3 regions of the Fictibacillus enclensis genome follow, and region 1 is predicted to be linked to each of the others. Evidence: riboswitches for the same ligand, from Rfam matches in the RefSeq annotation. Region 1 holds a riboswitch; each other region holds the start of a gene.
What was found. A riboswitch is a leader RNA that binds a small molecule or an ion and turns the genes downstream of it on or off. The one in region 1 is predicted to bind S-adenosylmethionine.
Positions count from the first base shown of each region.

Region 2: it holds a riboswitch for S-adenosylmethionine, as region 1 does, so the genes downstream of both, QNH15_RS06750 (ABC transporter ATP-binding protein) here and QNH15_RS20120 (methionine ABC transporter ATP-binding protein) in region 1, are expected to answer to the same signal.
Region 3: it holds a riboswitch for S-adenosylmethionine, as region 1 does, so the genes downstream of both, QNH15_RS02850 (methionine ABC transporter ATP-binding protein) here and QNH15_RS20120 (methionine ABC transporter ATP-binding protein) in region 1, are expected to answer to the same signal.

Region 1 covers NZ_CP126109.1:3,846,831-3,854,265, forward strand. The annotation lists gene QNH15_RS20095 (carboxymuconolactone decarboxylase family protein) at 1-4, opposite strand, end outside; gene QNH15_RS20100 (metallophosphoesterase) at 163-1,008, shown strand; gene QNH15_RS20105 (RDD family protein) at 1,091-1,525, opposite strand; gene QNH15_RS20110 (MetQ/NlpA family ABC transporter substrate-binding protein) at 1,622-2,449, opposite strand; gene QNH15_RS20115 (methionine ABC transporter permease) at 2,474-3,139, opposite strand; gene QNH15_RS20120 (methionine ABC transporter ATP-binding protein) at 3,132-4,157, opposite strand; SAM riboswitch class I at 4,236-4,349, opposite strand; gene QNH15_RS20125 (hypothetical protein) at 4,407-4,730, opposite strand; gene QNH15_RS20130 (anti-sigma factor domain-containing protein) at 4,832-6,121, opposite strand; gene sigI (RNA polymerase sigma-I factor) at 6,226-6,975, opposite strand; gene QNH15_RS20140 (thioredoxin family protein) at 7,374-7,435, opposite strand, start outside.
Region 2 covers NZ_CP126109.1:1,249,716-1,257,150, reverse strand. The annotation lists gene ssuD (FMNH2-dependent alkanesulfonate monooxygenase) at 1-301, opposite strand, end outside; gene ssuE (NADPH-dependent FMN reductase) at 298-885, opposite strand; gene QNH15_RS06770 (hypothetical protein) at 885-1,256, opposite strand; gene QNH15_RS06765 (aliphatic sulfonate ABC transporter substrate-binding protein) at 1,284-2,288, opposite strand; partial or broken gene QNH15_RS06760 (LLM class flavin-dependent oxidoreductase) at 2,323-3,394, opposite strand; gene QNH15_RS06755 (ABC transporter permease) at 3,425-4,276, opposite strand; gene QNH15_RS06750 (ABC transporter ATP-binding protein) at 4,296-5,066, opposite strand; SAM riboswitch class I at 5,260-5,372, opposite strand; gene QNH15_RS06745 (VanW family protein) at 5,581-6,453, shown strand; gene QNH15_RS06740 (hypothetical protein) at 6,575-6,853, shown strand; gene QNH15_RS06735 (site-2 protease family protein) at 6,913-7,435, shown strand, end outside.
Region 3 covers NZ_CP126109.1:527,535-534,969, reverse strand. The annotation lists gene QNH15_RS02870 (response regulator transcription factor) at 1-127, opposite strand, end outside; gene QNH15_RS02865 (sensor histidine kinase) at 124-867, opposite strand; gene QNH15_RS02860 (MetQ/NlpA family ABC transporter substrate-binding protein) at 984-1,811, opposite strand; gene QNH15_RS02855 (methionine ABC transporter permease) at 1,834-2,499, opposite strand; gene QNH15_RS02850 (methionine ABC transporter ATP-binding protein) at 2,489-3,502, opposite strand; SAM riboswitch class I at 3,582-3,686, opposite strand; gene QNH15_RS26160 (immunity protein YezG family protein) at 4,109-4,375, opposite strand; gene QNH15_RS02845 (malate:quinone oxidoreductase) at 4,779-6,308, shown strand; gene QNH15_RS02840 (NAD(P)-dependent alcohol dehydrogenase) at 6,439-7,435, opposite strand, start outside.

The DNA.
Region 1 (7,435 bases):
CCATTTGTTTCATCCTCCTGTCCTTAAAGTAGACAAGTCTTAGTATGAGTTAATGCTTCTTGTCTTATGCCTTTCACTTTTTCCAACAGAAATTTTTGTTTCCACTTAAAAAGGGAATATAATGAGAGAAAAGACGTTATAAGAAAACAGAAGGAGAAAGAGATGGAAGAGGAAAAAGTTAAAAAATCATTGATTGCCGGATCTGTTGGATTAGGGACAATAGCAGCTGTTGCAGGTACTGCCGCAATTTATTCTTCATTCATAGAGCCTTACTGGTTTGACATTAAGAAAGTGACCATCAAACTGCCTCGCCTTCCCGAAGCGTTTAAAGGGGTACATATTGTACAGATCAGTGATTTCCACCTTGGATTTCATTTCAGGGCAAGACATATCAATAAGATGGCTGAAAAAATACAGGAGCTACAACCGGATCTTGTCATTTTTACCGGAGACCTGGTCAATTCGAAACGTTCTCGCAGGTCTGCAGTAAAAAGCATACCAGGCTTAAAAAGTATTGAAGCTCCGCTTGGTAAATTCGCTGTGCTCGGAAACCATGATTACCTTGAAGACATTGATACGATCTCTGAGCTATTGAGAAAAAGCGGCTTCGAACTGCTTGTAAATGAGAACAGAAAACTGATAAAGGGGAATGACAGCTTCTATATCGCAGGACTTGATGACTACCTGCAAGGAGAGGCAGATATTGAGAAATCTCTGGAGGGCATTCCGGAGGATCAGTTCACACTTCTTCTCGCCCATGAACCGGATTATTTTAAGGTAAGCTCAAAATTCCCCATCGATCTTCAGCTGTCTGGCCACAGCCACGGCGGTCAAGTGCGGATGCCGCTGTACGGGCCAATTATCACTTCACGTATGGGAAGAAAATATCACACCGGCCATTATGAGTCAGAAGAGAAACATTTGTATACCAACAGAGGAATGGGAACGACCCACCTTCCCTTTCGCTTCTTTTGCAGGCCGGAGATTACATCCATCGTTTTAGAATAGAAGCATTTTTGTGGGAATTTTCAGCAACAAAGTTACGAAAACAAAAAAGACGGCTTCCGGACCTGGAAGCCGTCTTCTTTGCTTATCCTTCCTTTTGAGGCGGAAGATGGGTGACATAGGTTCCTGCGATAAAATCATGAATACTTCTTTTATCTTTTCGAATCCCAACCATTAAAGCACTGACAATCAATCCAATTCCAAGCGTTACTGCGTAAATAATCCCTCCGACCAGAACTCGCATCAGCATGGCACCAAGCCCCAGCTTGCTGCCGTCAGCTTTAACGATCCGAACCCCGCAGATTCTCTTTCCAACCACGTACCCGTGCCAATAGATGGGCAGCAATAGGGCATAGAGGAAACTGATGATATCGAGGTACCAATTTTCTCCCGGTTGATCGGAAGCAAAGTCTCCGGTAATTAAAAAACCAATGATAGCTAATGGTATGCCGATAATAATGCCATCCAGCAAACAGGCTCCTACCCTGATCCAAAATCCCGCTGGCTGTTGAACGTCCATCTTGTACCCCTCCCTGATTGGTTAGTTTTAAGTCATCTAACTTTATTACAATGGGACAAAAAAAAGAACAGCCTGTGGCTGTCCTTTTATGGCACCTTATTTGTTTACTGGTACAACTGCTCCTTTGTACTTCTTCTTAATGAAATCCTGGATTTCTTTTGAATGAAGAACCTGTACAAGGGTTTTGACTGTTTTGGCATCTTTATCGCCTTTACGTACAGCGATAATATTGACAAACGGTGAATCTGCGCCTTCAAGTGCGATCGCATCTTTTTGAGGATTCAATCCAGCATCAATCGCATAGTTGGTATTGATCAGCACCGCATCGCCTTCACCATTTTGGTAGGCTTTTGGAAGTAGTCCTGCTTCAACATCCGCTTTGAATTTAAGGTTCTTTGGATTTTCTGCAATATCCTTGATTTGAGCATTATAGCCTTTGCCTTTTTTGAGCTTGATCAGTCCTTCTTTTTCAAGCAGTGACAGCATACGGCCATGGTCGGCTACAGAATTACTCATAATGATGGTTGCGCCCTTTGGAAGGTCTTTTAGCGATTTATACTTTTTGGAGTATACACCGATCGGCTCAATATGAATTCCGCCTGCATTTTCAAATTTGTAGTTTTTGTTTTCCTTCATTTGTGACTCTAAATAAGGAATATGCTGAAAGTAGTTGGCATCAATCTCTTTATTTGCAAGAGCTTTATTCGGTAATACATAGTCCTGAAACTTTTTGATTTCAAGATCAATTCCTTTTTTCTTCATTAGCGGTACAGCCTGTTCAAGAATTTCGGCATGCGGAACGTTGGATGCCCCTACAACAATTTTGTTATCAGCAAGCTTTTTGTCTCCTCCGCTGTTTGCACCGCACGCAGCAAGGGCTGTTGTCATGGCCAACAAAAGAACGAGTGTAATCAATTTTTTCATGGTTTTCCTCCTGATTGTCTATTTTTATCGTTTATCCAGGCGTCGGGTAATAGTATCCCCGATAAATTGGATAAGGAAGACGATAATCAAAATAATAACTGTGGCAACAAACGTTACATCATTTTGTGTACGCTGGAAACCGTCTAGAAAAGCCCGGTCACCCAAACCGCCTGCCCCAACCACACCAGCCATTGCGGTATAGCCCACAAGCGCGATGGAGGTTACAGTGATCCCTGAAATCAAAGCGGGCAAGCTTTCAGGAATAAGCACTTTAAATATGATTTGGGTATTGCTCGATCCCATGGATTTCGCAGCTTCAATGACTCCTTTATCCACTTCGCGGAGAGCGATCTCAACCATTCGTGCATAAAATGGCGCTGCCCCGATAATAAGTGCCGGGAGCGCAGCATTGGCACCAAGCATGGAGCCGACCAAAAAGAGTGTAAATGGTATCAACAAAATGATTAAGATGATAAAGGGTATCGAACGAAAAATATTAACGATTGCCGCTGTAATTACATGAAAAAGCTTGTTCTCCCACAAGTTTCCTTTCCCCGTAAGAAATAAAGCCAATCCTAAAAACAAGCCAATAACGAAGGTGGCAATTACAGCTACTGCAGTCATGTACAGCGTCTGATCTGTAGATGTTAACATCACATCCCATTCTACATTCGGGAACAGATTACTCATAAGAAACCACCTCCACTTCGACCTGCTGTTGGTTCATGTAATTGATTGCATCAGAAACCTCTGAATCAACCCCTTCGAGCTGTATAAAGAGTGATCCATATGCACCGTTTTGTGTTTGTGAAACCTTGCCCTGAAGAATGTTAACCTGAACGTTGAATTTTCGGATAACATCTGTGATAACAGGCTGCTCAGCGCGTCCTCCGACAAATGTCAGCTGTACAATCTTGTTTTGCGGCTTTTCTGAAGCCAGCTGTTTAATCACATCCGTTGTTTCTTCCGGTTCTGTGATCTGCTTCACAAAATCTTTCGTAATTTCCTCAGAAGGATGACGGAAGACGTCCAGGACTGGTCCCTGCTCTACCACTCTTCCGTTTTCCATGACAGCCACCCGATGGCAGATCTTCCGTATGACATGCATTTCATGAGTAATCAGGACAATCGTCAATCCGAGTTTTTCGTTAATCTCAACCAACAGATTCAGGATGCTGTCGGTGGTTTTCGGATCAAGCGCCGATGTCGCTTCATCACAAAGAAGCACTTTTGGGTTATTGGCCAATGCCCGGGCAATACCGACCCTCTGTTTTTGTCCTCCGCTCAGCTGGGACGGATAAGATTCTCCCCGGCCTTCGAGGCCAACCAGTTTAATCAGTTCATCCACCCGTCTTAACCGTTCAGCTCTTGCCACCCCGGCAATTTCAAGAGGGAAAGCAATGTTCTCCCTTACGGTACGGGACCAAAGCAAATTAAAATGCTGGAAAATCATGCTGATTTCCTGACGAGCTTTCCGAAGCTCGCTCTTGCTCAGCTTGGACAAATCCTGTCCGGCTACCGTTACACTTCCGCTCGTCGGCGGTTCCAGCATGTTCAGCATACGGATCAATGTACTTTTTCCGGCACCGCTATATCCAATTATTCCGAAAATTTCACCTTGATCTATTGTAAGATTGACCTGGTCAACCGCATTGACCGGTCCGTCTTTCGTCTTAAAGATCTTGCGCACTGCATCTAAAGTTATCAAAAGACTGGATTCCTCACTTTCATAAAAAATGCCCTTCTGCGAATATGAGCAGAAGGGCATTGAATTAATATGCGCCATCTCTCATCTCCCAAAGCATGCGCTTTGCAGGAATTGGCACCATTTTAAACAGGATTGCTGTTTAACGGTTGCCGGGTTTCATCGGGCCAGTCCCTCCACCTCTCGCGATAAGAACGAAATGTTTAAGTTTTCAGCTTGCAGTATGGATTTTATCATCACGTACTTTTACTGTCAAACCATTTCTTTTGTCCCTGTTCGTTGACTGCGTGCCAAGTACAGTAATGATTCGAGTTTTAACTGTTCTCTGTATGTCCCTGTAAAAGACAGCTTTCCTTGTTTGATCAGCTTGCTCAAATGACTTTCACCGTTGCAAACAAGCCGTAATTCCTCATCATTGCCTGAAAGCAGGATATTTCTTTGCTTCTCCGTGATGGTGTTGATAAAGGTGATACAGATGGTTTTCCCTTCCAGTGACACACTCGCCCTCTCGTTACCCACAAGCGGACGGAGAAAATCTGTTTTTTGAATATGATCCACCCATTGATCCCAATTCATCAAAAATCCCCCTCGTAATATCCCTTCTAAAAGGGTTCGAGGAGGCTGGAACCTCTTCCTGTAAGGATCCTTCGACAGTTAAAGGGTACTTCTGTCGATTGTTAGCTTGCTTTCTTTTGATGACGATGACCTGGATGTTCCTTTTTGGGCGTGGCTTGGCCTCTGCCCCACTTTTTCTCATGGTTAAACCGTTGTTTTTGCGGCCCCGGTTTGTCTTTGTTCATCTTTTTCTTATGGACGGGTATGGTTTTCACCTTCATCTTGTTTTGATCCTTCGGTGAATTTCGGAAAGAGGGCTGCGGCTTTGGCTGGCCTTTTCCCGGTGGCTTCTTCCATTTTTTATCCGGATGTTTATGTACAGAGCCGAATGAACGAAACTCGGCCTGATTATGTTGACTCATCACTTTCCTATTCTCCTGCTGGGCAGGTTCAGCAGATTTAACTGTCATTTTTTTATTGCTTTGCATCGGATCCGCTTTTTTATTCGTTTCTTTATATGAGGTTTTTCTTACTGGTTCAGTCTTGGCGGATGGTTGTTTAACCGCCTTTTTTGGATTGGTCTTTTCCGGCTGGATATTTCTCTCGTTCCGCTTGATTTTTTCGGGTACTTCCATGTTTTCCTTATTCTTTTTATGCGGTTGCTCGTTTTTCTTCTCCATCTTTTTTTTCAGCTCAGAAAATGACATCCTTTTGACGTCTTTTAAAGAAAGCGGATCATGGTTTTGCTTTGCATCAAGATACATCAAATATTTCCCTGGGGATACTCCATTTTTCTTTGCTGCATTACGCTTTTTTACATCAAGGTTCTTGATGACGATGGCTGCTTTCTCATTATAGACAGCAGCATTGCGTTTAATGGCTGTTACAGCATCTTGGAGGGATGAAGACATCTTTTTATCACTTTGATCCACAATAGTAGACGCAATCAGCACGTCCGGATTCTTGGAAAGATAACCTTGTTGGTCATAAGCATTCAACAGTGAAGAAGCAAATTGAAACAGGCTGACATCCTTCGCATACTGAAGGGAGTGGATCAGGTTTTCTCCTTCCGGGTTGAACGCTTTTACTTGAACGACCTGAAGATTTTTATTAACCGCAGCCTCGAGGCTCGGATTCACGTCAAAACTGACATAAGCCGCAACAGTATGGTCGTTGCGGCTCAACGGGTTTACACCCGAAAATAACACAAATATGAGTAGTGCTCCTATAGACAAAGAAAGTGAAGGAAGAAAAAAGCGCCTGGTCTTGCTTCTGTATAAACTAGAGACGTCATATTCCATTCCCGGCACCAGTTTTTTTCCCCGTGGCAGTTTAACCGAGACAAATGACCCGTCTTTTGTTAAAAGAATCGCTTTTCCTTTCTTAACTTCCATCAAAATACCGTTTTTCATTCCACATATCCCCCCTGAAGGCGAAGGATCTGCTTCGTATCATAACCATCATGAGCCAGCTTTTAGGCCACACGAATAATTACAACCGTTTAACTTCCCCTTATTTAAGGCTGAATATAAGACTTTAACGCTTTAAAGTCCCCTAGATATATTAGCGATACCGCTATTATATACTTTCGATTTCGCTCTATCGTTTTACGACTGCAGGAGACCATGCTTAACAAATCTTTTATGGGAAGTTGTTTTTTCTCCAATAAAAACTCAGCCATTTCCCGGTTTTCAACGAGCAGCCGGGCAATTTCTTTCGCATTTTCACGTGCATCGACGTGCTTCGGACAATGTTTGCTTAGCACTTTGAAATTCAAGTTGAAATCTTTTAGCAGCTTTTGATACTCCTCAATTTCATACACACGATTTTCAGCCTGAATGCTTTCTTCATAATGATCCATTGCCGCTTTTTGTTCAGCATAGCTATCCTCAACGCGGCCTTCTTCGTCTTCTTCATCAGGCTGGAGATAAATTAACCGGTTCTGCCTTACTTCTTTACGAATATAATCAATCACTCTTCTGCGGATCACCATATCAGCAAAAGAGAGGAATCGGCTTCCCTGTCCTTCCTGATATTGATCAATTGCCTCATTGAATGCATACAGACCTACACTAAATTCGTCCATTGTTCGATCTATATATTGACTGCAAACCTTTGATGTCACCTTTTTAATAAAGGGCTGATAGGCTTCAATCAGTTCATTTCGTAAAAAATCATTTCCTCTTTGGATGTTCATAACTTTATCTTCAATGTTATTTATAGCGCTAGCGCTGTTTTTTATTCTTGATACAAATGCAGTAGACATTATTTCACCTCTTAAATCCAGGTTGTTTTAACTTTCGAAGGACGAAATTCCCCAAAAGTCGACAGGAGCAAACAAGTTTCAAGCTCTCCTATACATTTATACCATTGATTTGTAGGTTTGTAGGATACAGTTGTATAACAATATTACAGGACTACTGCCTTTTTGTAATCTTTCTGTCACGTTTCTGAAAAAGAAAAAACTGGCATCTGTGCCGATAAATCAGAAATTACCACTGTCTTGCTTGGTATCATAGCTTTTTCAAGGGAATTTCATCTGTTTTAATGGCTGAAATGTGATGTAAAATGATTTACACATTTTTGTTTTATTTTACCACACCAACCATGTATTACATTTAAAAAACACCCCCTAAAAAAGAAAAAAGACACTGAATGTGCCTTTTAAAGGTACTTTTTTAAGTTATGATACAAAAAATCAACAGATTGCATGGCATAAATCTTGC
Region 2 (7,435 bases), 2.5 Mb from region 1:
GTCTGCCATTTGATAATCTGTCAAACGTAGAAGTCATCCTGGCTGCCAATGAAGGAGAAATCAATCCTGGTCTTACAGCCACCAGAAACTTCATTTTATCTGTTGCCTGTATTAATGAAGAGGCGGTGATCCAGGCATCTTCGCATGAATGTCCGGTAGGAAGAAGCGCGCCCTTAAATCCCAGGCAATCCACTGCTTGCGCAATCTGGCGGAGATAGGAAAGCGTAATCGGCCTCCCTCCCTTTGATGTTCCTAAATACCTGCTGTCTCCATGTGTGGGCAAAAACCAGTAAACGTTCATGCACCTGTCCCCCTGCCTTTAGCGGAATCGAGTTCCAATTCTCTAATATAGATGTCTTTCTTGACCTCATCAATCAGCTCATTCAGCGGCACAAAGAGCCGGTTTTCGATTTCGGGATCAAATCTGACATCTGACCCAATGTTGTGTTGCAGCTGCTGATCGATTAAATAGACACCGTTTAATATGTTTCTTGCACCGATTGCATACAGAACCGGTTTAAGCGCATAATCAATGCTCAGCAAATGGGCAGCCGACCCGCCGGTGGCGATAGGCAGCACGCTTTTGCCGGAAAGAATGTCACGCGGCAGCAAATCCAAAAGGGATTTGAGAACTCCGGAATAGGCGGCCTTATATACCGGTGTTCCGATGATCACCGCTTTTGCCTGCTTTACACTCTTTTCAATTGCCTTAAGGGCCGGGCTGTTAAAGTTCCCAAGAACCAGATCCTCCGGTGGAATATCCAGCACTGAATAGGATTCAGTTTCCAGGCCCGCTTTTTGCGCCAGCTCACTTAAATGGTGAAGGACAATCCCCGTCCTTGACGTTACCGATGGACTTCCTGAAATCGTAACAATATCAGCCATTACAACTCCTCCTTTTTCTTCAGTGGTTTTAGTGAAGCATTTATTTGCCTGTTGATAAAAAAGGTTTGCAGCGCTCTGGCAAGCCCTCCTGTGCCAAATGTCAGATGCGAATGTTTGCCTTCGGTATACCTGCTTTGGACATCATTTAAAAATTCCAGTATATACAGCCTCCTGTAGAGGATATTGCGGATTCCCTGCTTTGAAAAGTAGTCCTCTATCGTGTTATACAGCCCTTTATTCACACCGTACCGTTCTCTGCAGACCCCGCTGAACTCCAGGTCTGCCAAATTGACAAGATACAGCTGTTCTTTGGTAGCTGACGCTAAAAAATTTTGTGGTTTATGCCATTCTTTTAATGATGCTTCACCCATTTTTATCCCTCCGATAACTGTTGTGGGTTATTTATTCTCTAACGCTTTTTCAACAAACTTGTTTTCAATGACTTTTGAAGTATCAAGCTTTGTCTTTATCCCTCCTGCTTTATAAAGGAAATCTGCCTGTTCCTGATGGGCTTTCGCAAACTCCGGAGTTGTTGGAGAAAGGATTAAGTTCGACCGCTTTAAAACGGTACTGACGATCTTGGGGTCAAGTTTTTCCTTTTTGGCAATATCGGAAGATACTTTGTCCGGATGATCAATAAATTGCTTCATAACTCTCTCATAGGTTTTCAAAAACAACACCGTTAAGTCCGGGTGGTCTTTCGTAAATTGGGTTCTGGCAACAAGAAAGCTCGGCGCATTAATATTCAGGTCCTCTCCGTCAGCCAGGGATTTTGCGCCCGTTTGAAAAATAGCTGTTGTGGCATAAGGTTCCCAAGTGGACCAGGCATCGACTGAACCATTATCAAGCGCGGGTCGTGCTTCATCGGGCTGCAGCTGAACAACTTTAATATCTTTGTCGGACAGTCCCGCCTGGTCGAGTGCCATATAAAGGAAATTATAGGCGCTGCTTCCTTTCGCGACGGCTATCTTCTTGCCTTTTAAATCCTTTAGCTCTTTGATTTTGCTTCCTTTAGGAATGATGATCGAATTTCCCTTTTTTCCATCCGTGGTTACGGCGATCGCTTTAAAATCCACATTGCCCGACTGTCCGGCGATCAATGGGGTTCCACCTGTGGCGCCAAAGTCCAGCCGTCCGGAAGCCAGTGCTTCAAAGTGCGGCGGTCCGCTCGCAAACTCGCTCCATTTGACTTTCACACCCTCTTTTTCAAAGGCTTTCTCAAAGGCTTTGGTCTCCCTTGCATAAGGCAGTACCCCCGTACTGCCCTGCACACCGATATTAACCGTTACATCCCCTTTTTGTTCGGCGTTCGTTTTTTTCTCACTGCTGCATCCTGAAAGCACAATCATCATCGTTAAAAGCGCCATAAGTCCTGCTGCTATCGTTTTCTTTTTGAGTTTCATCCTTTTTTCTCCTCTCCCTATCCCATCCTTTTTGTCATGCATGTGCCGAAAGATTGATCGTATCTGTATCCGGCCGTTTCAGCCCGAGGTGTTCCCTTAAGAGTGTTCCGGCGTATTCCTTTCGAAACAAACCTCTTTCCTGAAGGATCGGAATGACATAGGTGATAAAGTCATCAAGCCCTTCTCTCATTAAATGCGGCATAATATTAAATCCGTCTGCTGCTTTGTTTTCGAACCATTTCTCCAATAGATCGGCGATTTGGGTTGGTGTGCCCGCAATAGTGTAATGGCCCCTTCCACCAGCCAGACGAAGCAGAAGCTGTCTGATCGAAAGATTTTCACGAAGTGCGAGCTCCTGAATCAGCTTTGTTCTGCTTTGATGTCCATCCGTTGCAGGAAGCGGAGGCAGCGGTCCATCCAGCGGATAGGCTGATAGATCCACGCCGACTCGGTTTGACAGTTGATGAAGACTGAACTCTGTATTGGTATAATGATGAAGCTGTGCTTCTTTTTCTCTGGCTTCTTCTTCTGTTTTTCCTATGATCGGGCATATTCCCGGCAGGACCTTGACCGATTCAGGCGACCGTCCAAATGCAGTGGCACGGGCTTTTATTTCCTGATAAAAGCGCTGTGCATCCTCCAATGTTTGCTGGGCGGTGAACACTGCCTCGGCATACTGTCCTGCAAAATCAATTCTGGGTTTCTCCATCTGTTCCAGAGGTGATGATATTCCATCCCGCCCTGCCATTGCTGATATGATCAAGAGAAGCAAATCGTCTGGCCACGTTATAAGGTTCATTAAAGCTGGTTGAAACCGTGGCAATCAATCCAATGTTTTCTGTTACAGCGGCGAGGGCAGACAGCAGTGTAAGCGGTTCGATGCCTCCCTGCGGACCGTATTTGGCACCTTGTCGTGATACCGCATATCGATCTGCCAGAAATAATGAATCGAATTTGGCTTCCTCTGCTTTTTTAGCAAATTTTACATAATGGGAAAGCTTTAGGTTATTCCCTGTTTCTGAACCGGGATGTCTCCAGGAAGCCTCATGATGTCCCATTCCTGTCAGGAATAAATTAAGATGCAGCTGTCTTTTTGTTTGAACCATGTTAAAGCACCTCCATCACTATTTTTCAAATCATCCGATAAAGCTGTCACGCCATTTCAGAAGTCTCTTCTCGAAATATCTCACCAATGAATCCGATGCTTTGCCAAATACAGCGAAAATAATAATCCCTACAAAAACAATGGACGTCTGGGAAAACTGGCGTGCATCCATGATCAAGTAGCCGATCCCTTCACTGGAACCCATAAGCTCAGCCGCTACCAATGCCAGCCAGGCGGCTCCTAATGACAGCCTCAGGCCAAGAAGAATGTTTGGCAAGGCGGCTGGCAGGATAAGCGTTGTAATCTGCTTCCATTTACTGAACTCGAGCACTTTTGCGACATCAAACAGTTTTGAATCCACTCCGCGAATTCCAACAAACGCGTTAACATACAAAGGGAAAAAGGCAGCTTTTGAAATGAGAAGGATTTTGGATAATTCGCCAAAGCCAAACCAAAGGATAAACAATGGGATCACCGCCAAGGAGGGGATGGTTCTCATCATCTGCAGCGTGGGATCCAATGTTAGTTCGGTTTTGCTTGAAAAACCTACAGCCAGCCCTGCAAGAAGTCCGAGCCCGCCGCCGAGCAAGAATCCCAGAATCGCCCGGAAAAGACTGATTTTAAAGTGAGCGAATAGTTCGCCCGAAACGATTAAATCCTTAAATGCCACCAGGATTTCGCTGGGCCTTGGAAGCAATGTAGCCGAAATCAATCCATAGGCACCAGCTGCTTCCCAAATCAGAACGACAAGAACAGGAAGTGCAAGCCCCCGCATCCAATGGGATAAAGGTAACTTTTTACGATTTCTTTTAACAGCCGTTTCCTTTACTGATGGGGGGTGTTCAACACCTGATCGTGTTAATACTCCAGTTTGATTGCTCATTTTTTCATCTCCTTTTAAATCAAATCGCTGCTGCCTGGTGTTCTTCTACTTTTTCAAATTCACTCAGCACACGCTGGCGGATTTCCTGAAAAGACGCATCTGTTTTCTTTCTCGGATATGGAAGGTCAACCGGAATCACTTCCCGGATGGTTCCCGGCCTTGGATTCATGATGACAACCCTGGTCGCCAGGTAGATCGCTTCGTCAATATCATGGGTTACAAAAAGCATGGTCGTACGGTTGTTCTGCCAAATATCGAGCAGGACCTCTTGCATATGAGAGCGGGTAAAGGCATCAAGCGCTCCGAACGGTTCATCAAGCAGCAGCACCTTCGGATTTCGAAGAAGGGCTCTGGCAATGGCTACCCGCTGTGCCATCCCGCCGGAGAGCTCTTTTGGATAGGAGTTTTCAAACCCTTTCAAACGGACCAGTTCGATGAGCTGCTTTACGCTTTCCTTTGTCTCCTTGTTCTTAACTGGCAAATTGGCGGCTATATTTTTCTCAACGGTGAGCCAGGGAAACAGCCGCGGTTCCTGAAAAATAAATCCTTTTTCAATGCTCGGTCCAGTCACTTTCCGGTTATCCAGCCAAACTGAACCTTCATGGGCCGTATCCAGCCCAGCCACGATTTTTAAAAGGGTGCTTTTCCCGCACCCGCTCGGCCCGATTACCGTAATAAATTCCCCTTTCTCCACATCAAGCTGGATTTGTTCCAGCGCTTTAACCTTGCCATTGACGGTTTCAAAGCTTTTTTCAACCTCATTGACCTGTAATAATGCCACTCGCCCCATCCTCCTTTTTTAAATAAAGCTGTTCAAAATAAAAACAACCGGAGCCATTTTAATAAACAAAAATGGTCTCCGGTTGTCCGGTCGACTTTATTAGTGAATTTGTACAGTTGCTCAATTCCCTTTATTCAAAAAAACATAAAAAACTCCTTTCAACGTGCCAGAAGGACGTAAAGAAGAAGTACGGTTCATGCTTCTCTTATCATCCAAGCTTGCGGCTTGTTGGATTTGGCACAGTTCTCTTCAATTGAAAAGAGTCCGCTGCCGAGGTTTCATAGGGCCAATTCCCTCCACCTCTCTTAATAAGATAGAGTATGTAGTTTTTGATAAAAGGGAATCCTTATCGGATTACTTGTAATTAAAACAGGTATGTATTTGAATGTCAATAACTTTCTGAAAAAACAGATTAAAACTTTTTAAAATGATAATTTTTCTACTTTCAATTTCTTCCTTCTGTTTATCTCTTACATAAATAAAAGTTACCCTTATCATACTAATTGTTGGGAGGTTTTCGACTATGTTACTTTCTTGGTTAACGAGTATGCTTCTGCTTGTGCAGCCGGTTCCTGTCAACACGCCGGACAGCATCTCACTCGTTCAGCAAGGCCAGACAATTGCCATCATACAGCGCAAGGATTTCACGGTGCCGCTTCCTGGGACTCCTGTTCTTGATACCGAAAAGCTTAAGGTCTTTACGGACAAGCTGGAAGGACATGTGTACCGGCCGCCTGTCAATGCACGGATCAATGATACTGGTGGAATATCTTCTGGGCAAAATGGTTCGAAGCTTTATCGGGAGGCGTTCAAGGAAAAATTTTATGCAAAGTTCTTTAGTAAAGGACCCTCAAAGATAGAAATTCCAAGCCTGACGGTCCATCCCCGGGTGGATAGTGAGCTGCTCGGAAACATAAGAACCAACCACCTCGGCCAGTATGTGACCTACTTTAACCGCTCCAATACCTCACGGATTCATAATATTTCATTGGCCGCCAACGCCATTGATAATCATGTTGTTTTTCCCGGGGAGACCTTTTCTTTTAATAGGGTTGTTGGAAACCGAACAAAGGAAAAAGGGTATATGCGTGCACCGGTGATTATCCGGGGCGAACTGTCCGAAGGAGTAGGCGGCGGCATCTGCCAGGTTTCTTCTACCCTTTTTAATGCTGTGGACCGTGCCGGACTCCACATTGTTCAACGGTATTCCCATACCCGCAGAGTTCCCTATGTTCCTAAAGGACGGGATGCAACGGTAAGCTGGTACGGTCCTGACTTCCGTTTTCAGAACCGTTATAATCAGCCCATCCTGATCCGTGCAAAAGCATACGGTGGAAGCATTATGGTCATGGTTTCCTCTTCCGATGTGATCAATCTTCCTCAGAAAAAAAGGTAAACACCCCCTCTCTCCATTAATTGTGTCAACATTGTTAACCATTGCACAAACCCGTTCCAAATTGAAGGTAAGGATGATAGAATAAATGAGGATTTGATCATCAATTGGAGAGAGTGATGACATGAAAAGTCTTCCATTTTTCTATATGCTGTTTCTAATCAACGGATTGCTTCTTGCTGGCGGATTGGTCAGCCCGGCGTACATGGCTGTTGCCCGGTGGAGCATGATTTTCTTTAATATTACGGCAGTAGCAGCCCTTATTTACTTTAAAGAGCATGGCAATGGTGCAAGATGGAGCAAAGTATCCTCCCGCGGCCGCATGCTTTGGTGGGGCGCATTTATGTTCAATATTATTTCGGCTGCCAATGAAGTTCTTCATTCGGCACTATTCCAAGGTTAATAAATGTGCAAAAGCCCGGCAGCTGTTCTGCCGGGCTTTTTTCATATGGATGAAATTACATGTTTGCTATGAGCCATTTTAGGAAAAAAGTTAAAACATGTAACACGATAAGGGAGATGGCAGCTTTGTTTGGCTTTACAGAAATTTGGAAATTTTTCTTTTCGTTTTTTTTGGTATTACCAGGCGTCACATTTCTTCACGAATTCGGTCACTATTTTTTTGCCCGTATTTTTGGAGGAAAGGTCAGGGTGCACGTAGGTACAGGAAATGTACTTATGAAAATAGGCCCGCTGCGCATCCGTAAACTTTATTTTTATGATGGCTGGTGTGAGTATGTGTCATTAAAAGAAGATGCCAAATATTCCAAAGTTCTCGTATATCTTGGCGGCTCTCTCTTTAATCTGGCAGCCATTCTCTTGTTAAACTTTTTCGTCTTTAAAGGCATCTTCGAGGCGAATCTTTTCTTTTACCAATTCACGTACTTCTCGTTTTATTATGTATTTTTTTCTCTGATGCCGATGGAACAGTCAAGCGGTTGTCCAAGCGATGGCCTTGCTGCCCTGAACACAATCAAAGGTATCC
Region 3 (7,435 bases), 1.8 Mb from region 1:
CAAGCACCTTTTTTGCCCGCACCGCATCTTCCGCCTCATACAAATTCCATGAAGGATATTGCTCTTGAATCAAATAATGCAACTGTTCAATTTCCAATGGTTCATCGTCCACAATGAGAACGTTCATCTTTCTCCCTCCGGTGTATACGGCCACACTGCCACTACGACAGTGTCCTCCATTCTTCTTGATAAGTTCACTTCGGTATGAAGATCGTAGATTAAAGAAAGCCGTTTTCTGATATTCTCCAAACCAACGCCATCGCTTGAGCTCTCAGGTTCAGCAGGACCCGGGCCGTTATCACTGACCCGCAGTTCCACCCAGCTTCCCATGCGCTCCAAAGCAATGCTTAACGCCTTTTCTCCCCTTTTCTTTTCCAGCCCGTGTTTAAAGGCATTCTCCACGAGCGTTTGCAGCACATAAGGCGGCAGGTGCGTACGCCTCGCCTGTTCATCGATAGTTAAACGAATGGTTAACTGTTTGCCAAAACGGATCTTCTGGATCGAAAGATAGTGCGAGGTATAGGCCAGCTCTTCTTCAAAAGCGACCAGGGATTCCTTGTTCACGTATTTATAGCGGAGAAACTGGGAGAACTCCTCAAGCGCATAGCTGACGTCCTTCGTCCGGCCCAGACGGTTCAATGACAGCATCGCATTCAGGGAATTAAACATAAAATGCGGCTGGATCTGCTGGTTCAGCTGCAGGTACTCCACACGATGAAGCTCTTTCTCCATCTCGATTCGTTTGTTCTGAACCTGGAGATAATCCAGCTCCTTTTCAAAGAAATCCAGCAGCAGCAGCGTCACATAGGCAGCCACCGGCAAACCGATTCCCCCTAATATCAATAGTGTGAAAACCGCTTCACTCATAACCTACCCCTCCCCTGCTTACAGCTCTTTTTATCCTCTATTGTATCGTATAGATTGTCTGGAATATAAAACAAAGAGCCGCCGGAGCGACTCTTATGAAAATACTCTATTCAGATTTACTTCTTCATCCACTCCGGCTTGCCGAAGCCTTTAAATTCTTTATCCATTGTTTGTTCAAATTCTTTCGACTCTACCGCTGCTTTAATGTCTTTAGCGAACTGGGATTTCACGTCTTTCGTATTCACTACCACACGATTTCGGTATTGATCCGGCATGTTCTCAAGGAATAGCGCATCCTGAAGATTCATTTTTGCTGCGATTGCAAAATTTCCCGGTACAGCGGAAACATCCGCACTTCCGACTGCACGTGGCAATTGGGCAGCCTCCAAAGGCTTAAACTGAAGTTTCTTTGGGTTGTCTTGTATATCTTTTTCAGAAGCGGTTAATGGATTAACATCTTTTTTGATGGTAATAAGCCCGGCATCCTGGAACATTAACAGCGTTCTTGCCAGGTTTACTGGATCATTGGCAATGGCAATGGTGCTTCCATTCTTAATGTCTTCTATTTTTTTTAATTTCTCAGAGTATACTCCCATTGGAGCGGTTGGCACACTGATTAGCTCAGACAGTTTTAGGTTCTTCTCTTTTGCAAAATTTTCCATATAGATCTTATGTTGAAACAAGTTGGCATCAATGGATCCTTTGGATAAGGACAGGTTAGGCTGTACATAATCACTAAACTCTACGACTTTGACTTTGTACCCCTTTTTCTCAAGTTGTGGCTTGATCGCTTTTGTTACCATGTCGCTGTATGGACCGGCTGTGGCGCCAATGGCAATATTCTTTTTATCACCAGAGCCTGATGATCCACTCGATGAAGATCCACAAGCTGACAAAAGGCCAACCACAAGCAGTAAAATAAGTGCAGACAAATACTTTTTCATAGTTTCTCTCTCCTATTAATTATTATCTTTTATCTACTTTTTTAGAGATAGAGTCTCCGGCAAGCTGAATAACCTGCACAAGGAGAATCAAAACCACCACCGTGGTAATCATAACGGTGTTATCGTAACGATAGTATCCAAATCGAATGGCCAGATCCCCAATACCTCCGCCCCCAACAATTCCGGCCATTGCAGAATAGCCGACCAAACTAATTGTTGTAATTGTGAGCCCTTGAACAAGTCCAGGCTTGGCTTCCGGAAGAAGAACATCCTTAATGATCATCCATGAAGTGGCTCCCACCGCAATAGCCGATTCTATGACACCCTTATCAATCTCTCTCATTGACGTTTCTACCATTCTTGCAAAAAAAGGAATCGCTGCTACCGACAAAGAGACAGAGGCCGCCGTAGGGCCAATCGTTGTGCCGGTAAGAAGATTCGTTAGAGGAAGCAATGCCACCAAAAGAATGATGTAGGGAATGGAACGAATCAAGTTTACGATCCATCCGGCAACACCTTTCACCACCGAATTCTCCAAAAACAATCCTTTATCCGTTACAAACAGCAAAACACCAAGCGGAAGTCCGAGAACAATTGCTACAAGCAGCGAAATTCCCACCATATAGAGAGTCTCGAAAAACGCCTTATTAATATCCGGCATAAGCTGGACGAGCGATTCAAGCAGCATCATGGACCACCTCCAGGCTTCTCGTTTTGCTGGTGATGTAATCAATTGCCTTTTTTACTTCGGACGCTTCTCCTGTCAATTCCATAATGAAAATGCCAAGAGGTGTATCCTGAATGTATTCTATTTTGCCGTGCAGGATGTTTCCTTTCACCTGATACCGCTGGAAAAGCTCGGATACGACAGACTCCTCAGCGATTTCACCTTTAAACTGGATCTTGATGATGGTTCCCTTTCTTTTCTCAATCAGCTGCTCTGGAAGATCGAACTGAAGGATACTATTAATGAAATCCCGTGTCAGCGGCTTTTTCGGATTGGAAAAAATCTCATACACCTCTCCCTCTTCGATCACTTCCCCGTTCTGCATAACCGCGATCTTATGGCAAATCTCCTTCACCACTTCCATCTCATGCGTTATCAGAACGATGGTCAGTCCAAGTTTTTTATTTATATCTTTTAACAGATTGAGAATGGATTTGGTTGTACTCGGATCTAGTGCTGAGGTCGCCTCATCGCATAACAGCACCTTTGGATTGTTGGCAAGTGCCCTGGCAATCCCTACTCTTTGTTTTTGTCCACCACTCAACTGTGCCGGATACTGGTCTTTTTTATCAGTCAAATCGACCAGATCCAAAAGTTCCAAGACACGCTTATTTGCTTCAGCTTTCGTCTTTCCTGCTGCTTTAAGTGCAAACGCAATATTTTCATAAACCGTTTTTGAGCTCACTAGATGAAAATGCTGAAAGATCATCCCGATTTTTAAACGTGCTTTTCGCAGGCCTTCACCTTTCAGCGTCGTAAGGTCGACTCCATCAATTTTCACTTGACCCGATGTTGGCTTTTCAAGCAAATTCAAACAGCGGATAAGTGAGCTTTTACCAGCACCGCTATACCCGATAATGCCGTAGATTTCCCCTTCTTTTACATTAAGGGAAACGTTGTTCACCCCTACGATTTCTTTCTTCTTTGAACGATACACCTTTACCAGGTTGTTCACTTCGATCAAGAAATTGCCCCCTCTTTTCTTTCAATGTAAAAAAGCCCCTTTCATCATGAAAGAGGCTTTTGATTATGAATTCAATCTCACCTTATCTTTCAGAATGAAGTTCATTCTGCAGGAAGTGGCACCTTTCCATATGGAGGTTGCCGGACGTCATTGGGCCTAATCCCTCAGTCTCTCTTGATAAGAACAGTTATTATATTATTATTAGAACATTTTTAATCATAAAATTCCTTTTTATCCTTGTCAATACTATTCTGCGTGGAATGGTCGTGATTAAGCGCTTTCATTAAGAAATACGAAGATAGATAATAAAAAAGTAAAGTGCCTTCGCCTTCTGAAATACGAGCCTAGGCATATATAGTGTTGCACTTTTCAGGAATCATTTGGTTGATGGTTTTAACCACATCATCATAAAACAGTTTTAAAGCGACCATTCTCAATTATTTGCTCTCTGCTAATTTCTCCAGACAAGAATCCAAAACGCCTTGTTTAAAATCGTCTTCAGGGAACATTCCTAGCATTTTATATTCCCAATATGTCTGGTGCTCTAGAGGCAATATTAGAGAGGTCCCTATAATCGTAGTCAATTTTAAACTCACCATCGTTTTGTCACGTAAAGATGAGACTTGTCCATACTTCTTGTTGATTCTTTATAAATTCAGATCTTAAATCATCAAAGATAAAATACAGGTTATGATACATTTCATCATAATTGTCCTGTTCCACATTAAATAATTTAGGTATATTATGGCTATAAATAAGCTTATTGCTTTCTTTTGAAACATAATAAAATAAAGCATAAATGTATACCGTCGCCCACAATTCTGGGATAATTTGGTTTATAAGATTGGCTGCATCATGATAAATGTTCTCCATAGTTTTCGTTTCCATTATACCTCGCTATTCCTTATTAATGCTTTCTGTTCAAACTTTATTGTAAAAAATAGGCACTCAATAAAACATCGATCTCCTTACTAAATAATAAGGAACTCTCTTCAATAGGATGAATTTTAATGTTTTTTTACGATAGAAACGGACTTTCTTATAAAAATCGATAAAAATCATCGGTTTTTCAGCAATTATTTGCACTTCTCACTTTCTACCAGCTTTCAAATAATTGATATTTATCATATAATAGAGATAGTTCAATCCATTAATTATTGTAATCCGTGATGATATCGTTTTCATTAAGACAGGAAAGTGTGTGATCCGATTGCACCTTGGCTTGGTGTGACGCCTGCAACTTTTCTGCAAATATTAGGCGAAAAGGTTGGTATAAATGAGCAACAGAGAAACTAACACAGACGTCATTTTAATTGGCGCCGGAATCATGAGTGCGACATTAGGAACTCTCTTGAAGGAATTAGTACCGGAATGGAATATTAAAGTGTTTGAGAAGCTCGGAAAACCAGGCGAGGAAAGTTCCAATGAATGGAACAATGCGGGAACAGGACACGCAGCACTGTGCGAGCTTAACTATACGGTCGAAAAGCCCGATGGATCCATTGATATTAGCAAAGCAATAAACATAAATGAACAGTTTCAGGTATCCATGCAGTTCTGGTCTCATCTGGTAAATCGCAAGCTCATCCAAAAACCTGAGGAATTTATCATGCCGCTTCCTCATATGAGTTTGGTGCAAGGTGAGAAAAATGTGGAGTTCCTGAAGAAGCGGTTTGAAGCGCTGTCAAAGAATCCACTGTTTCAAGGAATGGAATTTTCCGAAGATACGGAGAAATTGCTGGAATGGATTCCACTTATCCTTGAAGGCCGTAAAATGGACGAACCGATTGCGGCTACCAAAATTGACTCTGGAACGGATGTTAACTTTGGTGCGTTAACCCGTATCCTTTTTGATCATTTAAAAACAAAGAATGTTGATGTTCTCTATGGACATGGTGTTAATGATTTAAAACGTGCGAGTGACGGATCCTGGGAACTGAAAATTAAGAATTATGACAGCGGTACCTTGGAACGCCATAAAGCAAAATTCGTTTTTATCGGCGGTGGCGGCGGAAGCCTTCATCTCCTTCAGAAATCCGGTATTCCTGAAGGCAAGCATATTGGCGGATTCCCGGTAAGCGGAATTTTCATGGTATGTAACAATCCGAAAGTCATTGAGCAGCACCACGCAAAAGTTTACGGAAAAGCCAAGGTGGGTGCTCCTCCGATGTCCGTACCGCATCTGGATACACGATTTATCAATAACAAAAAGTCCCTGCTGTTCGGACCATTTGCCGGCTTCTCACCAAAGTTCTTAAAAACCGGCTCCATGTTCGATTTGATTACTTCTGTTAAGCCCGATAATATCTTAACGATGCTGGCTGCAGGTGTAAAAGAAATGTCATTGACCAAATACCTGATCCAGCAAGTACTGCTGTCCAAAGAACAGCGTATGGAAGAGCTTCGTGAATTCATCCCGAACGCAAAAATTGAAGATTGGGATTTGGTGGTTGCAGGCCAGCGTGTGCAGGTGATCAAAGACACAGAAGCTGGCGGCAAAGGAACCCTTCAGTTCGGTACAGAAGTGGTTACTGGTGCCAACGGAACCATCGCAGCATTACTGGGTGCTTCTCCGGGAGCTTCCACAGCGGTTCATGTTATGCTTGAAATCATCAGCAAATGCTTCCCTGATCGCATGAAAGAGTGGGAGCCGAAAATCAAAGAAATGATTCCGTCCTACGGTCTTTCCTTGATGGAAAATCCTGACCTGCTTAGAAAAATTCATCAGTCCACAGCCGAGTCGCTCGGTCTTAAAAAAAAAGAACCCGTCTTTAATGACGAAAAAACAACAGAAACAGTCTACTAAGTGAAAACGTTTAATTGGCAGCTCACTGGAACCTTCGATCCCTCTTGGGGTTGAAGGTTTTTTATGTTTATTCTAATGTTCTTCAAAATAAAGTGGGCACTGCCGCTGAAAGGCAGCGCCCTTTTTTCAATCACTCTCCACTCGGATAAATCATGATTTTGAGTGTGTTGGTTTTATCATGAATCGCCTTTTCAAAGGCATCGGCCGTCTGTTCCATCGTGTATTTGTCCGTAATGATATTTTCAATGTTAACCTCTGCTTTTGAAAGCATCTCGAGCGCTTTTGGGTATGTGTGATGGTAACGGAATACTCCCATGATATCGATTTCCTTATCAATGATTTGTGCCACGTTCATTGGCACTTCATCCTGCGGAGACATGCCGACGATCGCTGCTCTTCCACCTTTTCGGACAGAAGCAATCGTTCCCTGGACGGCTTTCGGGCTGCCAGCTGTTTCAATCGCCAGGTCTACCCCTCGACCGGCGGTAAATTCATTTAACTTTTGAGCCAAATCGTCTTCCCTGAGATTGATGGTATGGGTGACCCCCATCTCCTTCGCCGTGTTCAGGCGGCTTTGTTCCAGATCAACCCCAATAATCTGCCGGGCTCCTGCCATTTTGGCCGCTGCAGCAGTCACCATTCCGATTGGCCCCATCCCCATGATAATTACGGATTCACCAGCCTCAAGCCTTCCTCTTGTAATCGCATGAACACCAACGGAAAATGGCTCCACGAGCGCGGCTGTTTCGTAGCTCATCCCATCCGGAATCGGAAACACAAGATCCTCCCGCATCGCCACGTATTCACAGAACGCACCATCATACGGAGGGGTCGCGAGGAATTCCACATCCGGGCAAAGGTTGTAGCGCCCCGCTTTGCAGTGCTCGCATTCACCACATGTTGCGCCCGGCTCGATCGCCACTCGCTGGCCTTCCTTCAGGTTCTGGACCTTTTCCCCGACAGCCACAATGTCTCCGGAAACCTCATGCCCAAGGATGATCGGCTTCTCGACCACATAGCCTCCGATCCTGCCATGTTCGTAGTAATGAATATCAGAACCGCATAATCCTACGGCCCTTACACGAATGAGCACCTCGTTGTCTTTTGGTGCAGGAACACCGAATTTT